2 regions of the Planococcus sp. 11815 genome follow, and region 2 is predicted to be linked to the other one. Evidence: predicted binding sites of a transcription regulator. Region 2 holds the regulator's gene; the other holds the start of a gene.
What was found. The regulator Rex, encoded in region 2, represses fermentation and respiration genes when NADH is low (regulators of the CRP and FNR family bind a similar motif). The targets are predictions, from matches to a motif close to TTGTGAAATATTTCACAA.
Positions count from the first base shown of each region.

Region 1: M1Q06_RS13280 (AtpZ/AtpI family protein) is a predicted target of Rex. The motif match lies at 2,513-2,530, and genes of this name have one in related genera.

Region 1 covers NZ_CP096991.1:2,636,801-2,641,226, forward strand. Annotated here, with positions in the region: gene atpF (F0F1 ATP synthase subunit B) at 1-437, opposite strand, end outside; gene atpE (F0F1 ATP synthase subunit C) at 750-962, opposite strand; gene atpB (F0F1 ATP synthase subunit A) at 1,022-1,732, opposite strand; gene M1Q06_RS13275 (ATP synthase subunit I) at 1,761-2,132, opposite strand; gene M1Q06_RS13280 (AtpZ/AtpI family protein) at 2,136-2,357, opposite strand; gene wecB (non-hydrolyzing UDP-N-acetylglucosamine 2-epimerase) at 2,978-4,096, opposite strand; gene upp (uracil phosphoribosyltransferase) at 4,116-4,426, opposite strand, start outside.
Region 2 covers NZ_CP096991.1:568,241-572,666, forward strand. Annotated here, with positions in the region: gene M1Q06_RS03030 (ABC-F family ATP-binding cassette domain-containing protein) at 303-2,246, opposite strand; gene M1Q06_RS03035 (redox-sensing transcriptional repressor Rex) at 2,378-3,010, shown strand; gene M1Q06_RS03040 (twin-arginine translocase TatA/TatE family subunit) at 3,101-3,313, shown strand; gene tatC (twin-arginine translocase subunit TatC) at 3,334-4,107, shown strand.

The sequences.
Region 1 (4,426 bases), 1.3 Mb from region 2:
GTAGCTGCCAACAAGGACAGAGCCACAACTTCTTCACGTACTGCTGCGATCGCTTTTTCGCGCTCGTTAGCAATTTCTGCCACTGCGGATTCTTTCATGCGGGCAGATTCAGCACGCGCTGTCGTAATGATTTCCTCACGAGAAACTTCGCCTTGTTTCTTGGCATTTTCAACGATTTCCTGCGCTTGGTTGCGGGCATCCTTCAAAAGGTTGCGCTGCTCATCAAGCATTTGCTGTGATTCCTGACGGCTTTTTTCAGCAGTTTCGATCTCACTTGCGATCAGATCTTCACGCTGCTGCATAACGCCCATCAATGGACCCCACGCAAATTTCTTCAACAGGGCCATTAGGAGCAAAAAGATGACCAATGTTGCGATGATGTCTCCAATATTCAAAAACTCCCCGGTTGCACCGAGTACGAGGTGATCAAAAAACACGATTGTTTCACTCCCTTCAAGAGCCTAAAATACTTTTTCTTCTATTATATATACTGCTTAAAATCGTTAGATGTGCTGTCGAAATCCAAAATGCATCATACAAGCATAAATGGCGAAAAACATGCCGGAGCATTCTCGCCATTTAGCTTTTCAATAATAAATTGCTTTGACTAGTTCCGCTTTACGCGATGTCTAGACTCCAGTGCCTAGCTCTTTGGGACATAAGTCAACCCAGCTGTGCGGCAAAGAACGCCGCTTCGCTGGTTCGCCTTATGCCTGTCAGAGCTGAACAGGCACTTTCGCTTTTCGAAATTAACGGTTCATTACGATGAACGCGATAACTACGGCGATGATCGGCAATGCCTCGACCAAAGCTACACCGATGAACATTGTTGTTTGAAGAACGCCGCGTGCTTCTGGCTGGCGAGCGATACCTTCAACTGTTTTTGAAACGATAAGTCCGTTACCGATACCTGCACCTAGTGCTGCTAATCCTACTGCAATTGCTGCTGCTAATAAACCCATTTTAAAATGTCCTCCTCAGGATAATTGTTTTTTTTGTTTTGCCCGAAGGCAGTTTATACTCAATGGTCTTCGCTGACTTTATGCGATAAATAAACCATCGTTAACATAACGAAAATGAACGCTTGGATAGCCCCGATAAAGATCGAGAATCCTTGCCATGCCATCATCGGCAAGATTGCACCGACGAATCCGAAGATACTTGCTGAAGCAAGCCCTGCCAACAACGTAAGCAAGATCTCACCAGCGTAGATGTTACCGTAAAGACGCAGACCGAGTGTCAGCGTATTTGCGAATTCCTCAATGATTTTAAGCGGGAACAAGAACGGCATCGGTTTCAGGAAATCTGAACTGTAGCCTTTCAAGCCTTTCAGCTTAATACCATAATAATGGCTCAAGATGATGATTGTTGCAGCCAATGTCATTGTCACGACTGGATCCGCTGTTGGTGATTTCCACCAAAGGTCTCCGTTGACGACAACAGCAAATGGGAGCCCGAGCATGTTCGAAACGAAGATGAACATGATCAGCGTAATTCCAAGAATATGGAATCGTCCGCCATCCCGCCAGTCCATATTGCTTTTAATGATTCCTTTAACAAAGTCCATTACCCATTCCATGAAGTTCTGCATGCCTGTTGGCTTCAGCTTCAAGTTGCGGGTAGCGAAGAATGCGATAAGGAAAACAATAAGAGCGGCTACAAGCAGCATCATAACGTTCGATAGGTTGAACCAGATTCCGAACACCTCGAGCATTGGAGCGCCATGATCCACGATAAATTCACCTCTCTTTCCACTTTCTTTAATGGTGTTTCATGTGATAAACGATCCGCTCCACCAAAAGGAGACCATAAGGGATCATCAACCCGATTACCGCACTGACCAAGTGTATATGCTCAGCGAACAAAATAGCGATCGCCACAACGGCTACACCTGATGCGAACCGTAATGCCGTTCCGAGAGAACGGACTTTCGAGCCTTCTTCCACCGCCCGGTCGAATTTTTCCATTCTCCGGACCAGGATCCACATATTATAAATGCCGAACAGAGATCCGACGATTAGGCCTGCGAACACTTCTGGATAAGGAGTGACTCCCCACCCTAAAACGAACACGGCGAGGATGAAATACATCAGCCTCTTCAATCTTTTATAGATCTCTTGAAGTCCATCCATTTTTTACATGTCTCCTGATTCGAATTTTCGGACGGTCTGAAGCATCGCCCAAACCCCGGCACTAAGACCGACGAGCAAGCAGATGATCAAAAAGAGCGGGGCGGTTCCGAATTGCTCATCAAGCCACATCCCTGTAAAGACTCCGATTAGTACGGACCCGACAAGTTGTGAGAGAATGACGGAATAAATCGCCATTGCTTGTAAGGGACTTTTTTTCGGGTGCATGATAAACCCCTCGAAATTCATAATGATTTGACATTCACGCCCATAAAAAGAGCAGTCGCATCTGGCTTTCAATAGCACATCCATTATGTATGAAAACCCTCTCATGCAGACCCTTTGTAAGCATACAATAGGGGTAAAATCATGTCAATTACATGTAGTGAAAAACTTCACAAGCAAAAACCCGCCGACATATGATTGACAAATTTGTTACAAGAAAAGCGGAGGCAGCCGTTTAGACCCGACAAGCACAAGACGATTTGCTGACGCGGCGCCTTTGGCCGCATAAGCAAAGTGGCTTGTGACCTCGAGGGTCTGGCTGCCGAAGCTAGACACCAAGAAAAGCGAGAGCGCCTGATGGCGGAAGCTAAGCTAAGTGCGCGACGTCCTGTCGCAACGCTTAGCTGACCCACATCCTGTGGCCCTCAGACATGCATAAGACGGATCAGCAATGCGGCGCTCTTTGCCGCAATGCTGGAACGGCTTATGACCCGAGGAGCTAGGCGCTCGAGCTAGACACAAAGAAAAGCGGAAATGGCCAATTGGAGGCTAAGCTAAGAACGCGACGTCCTGTCGCAACGCTTAGCTAACCAAACTCTGCGACCCCTCTACTCCCCTTCTCCTTACAACTCGCCGAAATACTTGTGCAAAGCTTCCACGATTCGCTGAGATGCTTTTCCGTCGCCATATGGATTCGATGCTTGCGACATCGCTTCATATGCAGCCGCATCCGTCAGCAATTCCTTGCCGAGGCGGTAGATCGTTTCTTCGTCCGTTCCGGCAAGTTTCAACGTGCCGGCATCGATGCCTTCCGGCCGTTCCGTTGTATCGCGCAACACCAAAACTGGCTTGCCGAGAGACGGCGCTTCTTCCTGCACCCCGCCTGAATCGGTCAGGATGAAATAAGACTGGGCTGCAAAGTTATGGAAATCCAATACTTCGAGCGGCTCGATCAAGTGGATGCGCGGGTCGCGCCCAAGCACTTCGTCTGCCACTTCGCGAACAGCTGGATTCATGTGGACCGGATAGACCACTTGGATATCTTCATGCTCTTCGGTCAAGCGCTTGATCGCACGGAACATATTGCGCATCGGTTCGCCGAGGTTTTCACGGCGATGTGCGGTCAATAGGATCATGCGGTCGCTGCCGATTTTATCGAGCACCGGGTGATGGTAATTATCACGTACCGTCGTCTGCAAGGCATCGATCGCCGTATTGCCCGTAATATAGATGGTTTCTTCTTTTTTATTCTCATTACGCAGATTCTGTGCAGACTTCTCGGTCGGCGCAAAATGGATGTCCGCCATGACGCCTGTCAATTGACGGTTCATCTCTTCCGGGAAAGGAGAGTACTTATTGTGGGTCCGAAGCCCGGCTTCTACGTGCCCGATTGAGATTTGATTGTACAAAGCAGCTAAACTTGCAGCGAATGTCGTTGTCGTATCTCCATGTACCAGCACGATATCCGGTTTCGCTTCTTTCATCACATCATCCAGGCCCTGCATAGCCCGCACCGTGACATCACTCAAGGTTTGGCGGTCTTTCATGATGTTCAAATCAAAATCGGGGGTGATGCCGAATGTTTCGAGCACTTGGTCAAGCATTTGGCGATGCTGTGCGGTCACAGTCACAAGCGGTTCGATCGTTTCTGGGTGCTTCTGCAGTTCCAGCACAAGAGGCGCCATTTTAATTGCTTCCGGACGTGTGCCGAAAATCGTCATCACTTTCCATTTTTTCGTCACTTCTGATCAACCCGCTTTCTTATTTTGTTCCGAACAAGCGATCTCCGGCATCGCCGAGGCCAGGCACGATATAGCCTTTCTCGTTGAGCTTCTCATCGAGTGCTGCGATATAGATGTCGACATCCGGATGTGCTTTTTGCAAAGCTTCCACACCTTCTGGAGCTGCGATGATGCACATGAACTTGATTTTCGTCGCGCCGCGTTTTTTCAACGAGTTGACCGCTTCAATCGCGGAGCCGCCTGTCGCGAGCATCGGATCAACGACGATCAATTCGCGTTCAGAGACATCGGAAGGCATTTTGAAATAATATTCCACTGGCTGTAAAGTTT
Region 2 (4,426 bases):
CCAAATGTTACAAGGACATAGAAATGTATTTTCTGTCAATAGAGAACATTTGTACTTATGCACAATTTGTGAATAAGCTGTTAACAACCTATCGATAAATAGTGGATTTCCTATATATTGTGGAGTTAAAGGTGGAAAACTATGTGGATAAAAGAAAAGGGTCCTGTGGATAATGTTCGTAACTCTGTTGATAGTTGATTTTACAACTCTTCTATTGTGTACAAATCTGTGGAAATATTTATTTTGGTAAATGGTATTGACCTATATGTAGGGAAAAGAAAAACCGCATACCCAGTATGCGGTCAGGAATTCATTTCTTCAAGTTGTTCTTGCAGTTCGAGCCATTCGGCCATGGTTTCTTCATGTGAGTGCTTCAGCTCTTCGAGACGTGATTGCAACGGCATGACGCGTTCATGGTCCTGGAAAATATCCGGTTCGCATAATTGCTCTTCAATCGCTGCGATTTCTTCATCCAGAGATTCCATGGCTTGTTCGATTTCGGTGTTTTTCCTTACTAACTGGCGTTCGAGTTTTTTGGCTTCCTTGTCGATTTGAGAAGTGGATGCAGACGTTTGGATCTCCGGCTGTTTCGCTTTAGCTTCGAGTGCATCAAGCGCTGCGAGTTCTTCAGTTTCGAGTTTTTTCTCAACGTAATAATCGTAATCGCCCAAGTACTCGGTGGTGCCGTCTCGGGACAGTTCTACCACTTTTGTGGCGATTCGATTCATGAAATAACGGTCATGGGAAACGAATAACAGTGTGCCTGGATAGTCGATCAAGGCGTTTTCCAACACTTCTTTGCTGTCGAGATCCAAATGGTTGGTCGGTTCATCGAGCAGCAGGACATTGGCTTTTTGCATCATGAGCTTGGCGAGTGCCACACGGGCTTTTTCACCGCCGGATAAAGTCGACACTGGCTTCAAGACATCGTCTCCAGTGAATAAGAAGCGTCCGAGGATGCCCCGGATGTCTTTTTCATTTACATGCGGGTAGTCGTCCCATAATTCGTTGAGGACGAGCTTATTGCCTTTTAAGTTTGCCTGTTCCTGGTCGTAATAGCCGAATTGGATGCCGGTGCCGTAATGGATGTCACCTGCAAGTGCCGGCAATTCTTTCATGATGGTCTTGAGCAGCGTCGATTTACCGACACCGTTCGGCCCGACAAGCGCGAGGCTGTCGGTGCGGTAGAGTTTCAACGTGATGTTGTTCGACACCGGCTGGTCGCCATAGCCGACAGACAAGGCTTGGACGTTCAACACGTCATTGCCGCTTTGCTTTTGGATGTCGAAACCGAAGCGCGCTGATTTTTCGTCGCCTTCTGGAGCTTCCATCCAGTCGGTCTTCTCGAGCACACGGCGCCTGCTTTGCGCCATTTTCGTCGTCGAAGCACGGACCAGGTTGCGGGCGACATAGTCTTCGAGTTTGGCTTTTTCGCTTTGTTCTTTCTCGTAATGTTTGCGGTCGAGTTCGTATTGTTTCGCTTTTTCGCTTAAATAACGGCTGTAGTTGCCGGTGTATTTACGGACCTTCTTGCGTGATACTTCGTAAACGAGCGTGACGACTTGGTCGAGGAAATAGCGGTCATGCGAGACGATTAGCAAAGCGCCCGGGTAATTCTTCAAATAATTTTCGAGCCAGCTCAAGGTTTCGATGTCCAAATGGTTGGTCGGCTCATCGAGAATCAACAGCTGAGGTTTGGCAAGAAGAAGCTTCGCAAGCATGAGGCGGGTTTTCTGGCCGCCTGACAGGGAAGTGATTTTCTTTTCATAGTCTTCAGCGTAGAACTTCATACCGTGCAAGACCGCGCGCGTATCGGCTTCGAACTGATACCCGCCGGCATCTTTGAAATGGGTCTGGAGGAGGTCATATTCTTGCATGACCTTGGCGTTGCGTTCTGCATCGTTGTAGACATCAGGATCGGCCATCGCCGCTTCGAGTTGACGCAGCTTCGCTTCCTGGTCCCGGAAATGGGCGAAGATCTTCATCATTTCCTGCCATACCGTGGCGTCTGAATTCAAGTCGGTTTGCTGTTCCAAATAGCCGATCGTTAAATCTTTCGGCATGATCAAATCGCCGCTGTCGTAAGACATTTCACCGGCGATGATTTTTAATAATGTGGATTTTCCGGCACCGTTTCGGCCGACGAGTGCGACCCGGTCACGGTGCTGGACTTCAAGTTTGGCGCCTGAGATGATTTCCTCGGCACCGAATGATTTATGGATTTGATTGACTTGCAATACGATCATTTAGGGTCACCTCTATTCTTCTTAAGTGTAGCTGATGGACGGGCGCTTCGCAATTACGCAAGCCTTTACATATCAAGGCCTGTCATGTAAGATTGATACGATTTGACAACAGTTCAGAAGGAAGCGATCCCATGCTTGACGAATCCCATAAAATCCCGCAAGCGACAACGAAGCGGCTGCCCTTGTATTACCGGTTTCTCCAGAATTTTGCCAATGCTGGACAAAAGCGCATTTCTTCGCAGGAGTTGAGCGAAGCGATGAAAATTGATTCGGCGACCATCCGCCGCGATTTTTCCCATCTTGGCGCACTTGGCAAAAAAGGCTATGGCTATGATGTGCAGGAGCTTTTGGCTTTTTTCCGCAAGACGCTAGACCAGGACGAAGCGACGAATGTCGCCTTGATCGGTGTCGGCAGCCTCGGCAGCGCATTTTTAAAATACAATTTCCACCGCAATCACAACACGAAAATCATCCTCGCCTTTGATACGAACAGCCCCCATGAAGGGAAGCAGATCAGCGGCATCGATACGTACCATCCAGATTTGATTGAAGAGAAGATTAAGCAGTACGGCGTCGAAGTAGTCATTTTGACAGTGCCATCGCGGTCGGCCCAGGAAGTGACGGACCGGCTCGCGCAGACAGACATTAAAGGCATACTCAATTTCACGCCGGTACGCATTTCCGTGCCTGAACATATCCGTGTCCAGACGATTGATTTATCGGTCGAACTGCAGACTTTGATCTATCAGATCAAGCATGATTAACATAAAACCTTCACATTTGAACGGCCATTGCAAATAGCCAAAAGGCCGTGTTTCATGTACACTAGAAGCATACTACAGGAGGTGTCTGATATGGCTCCAGGTCCACTAAGTTTAATCATCATCGGGATTGTCGCCTTGCTGATTTTCGGCCCGAAAAAATTGCCGGAACTAGGTAAAGCATTCGGTTCTTCCTTGCGCGAATTCAAAAACGCGACAAAAGGATTGGCTGATGACGATGAAGATGACAAGAAAGTCGAAACAGCGAAGAAAAACGATCTAGACAAGAAAGACGAGCACAAGTAACACGATAGGATGTTTGTCCGATGAACCAACAAAATGAAATGACGGTAGTTGAACATATAGGTGAACTCAGAAAACGGCTGACCTTGATAGTCGTTTTCTTTCTGTTCGCGCTCATTGCGGGATTCTTCCTCGCCGAGCCGCTGATCCGCTATTTGCAGTTCAGTGAAGAGGCGCGGAATCTGACGCTGAACGCGTTCAAGATTACCGATCCGATTAAGATATATATGCAAGTCATGATGATTTTGGCATTGATCATCACGTCGCCATTGATCATGTACCAATTTTGGGCATTCATCAGTCCCGGACTCTCTGACAGGGAGCGAAAAGTGACGCTTGGGTATATCCCATTTTCCTTGTCCTTGTTTATCGGCGGGATTGCGTTTTCCTATTTGGTGCTGTTCCCGTACGTCATCGGGTTCATGCTCAATATTTCGGAGAACCTGGATATCCAGGAGACGATTGGGATCAATGAGTATTTCCAGTTTTTGTTCCAAATTACTTTGCCGTTCGGCTTTATCTTCCAGCTGCCGGTGTTGATGCTGTTTTTGACGCGTCTCGGCATTTTGACGCCGATGATGATGACGAAGTACCGGAAGTATGCGTACTTGGCGCTGGTGACAATCGCCGCGTTCATTACGCCGCCGGATATTGTCTCGCATATGCTAGTCACTTTGCCGCTGATTTTGCTCTATGAATTCAGTGTGATCATTGCGCGCATCGGATATCGTAAGTTCCTGCGGGCAGAACAGCAGCAGGCAATTGAAGAACAGACAGGAGACCTTCCGCCGAAATGATGGCGGGAGGTTTTTTATTTGGAAAGAAAATGGGGTGGAGACAGGAGATTGCGCTCCTGGCGGATGCTTGGGGCCCGCAGGATGCGGGTCATGCAGTTGAAGCGACAGGACGTCGCGTTTTCAACTGCCCGGGGATAGGGCGGGTGTTGAGCCGATGTGACAAAGAAGCCCCTGCGACATACCTACAAGCAGATATGTCGCAAATGAATAAGCTCAGCTTCTCTTCACTTATTCATTCGCTATGTCCCACAGGGGTCAGCCCCTTTCGCTCCGTCGCTAATTTTAGAGTGGAACGGACATTTCATCACGCACTCAACAC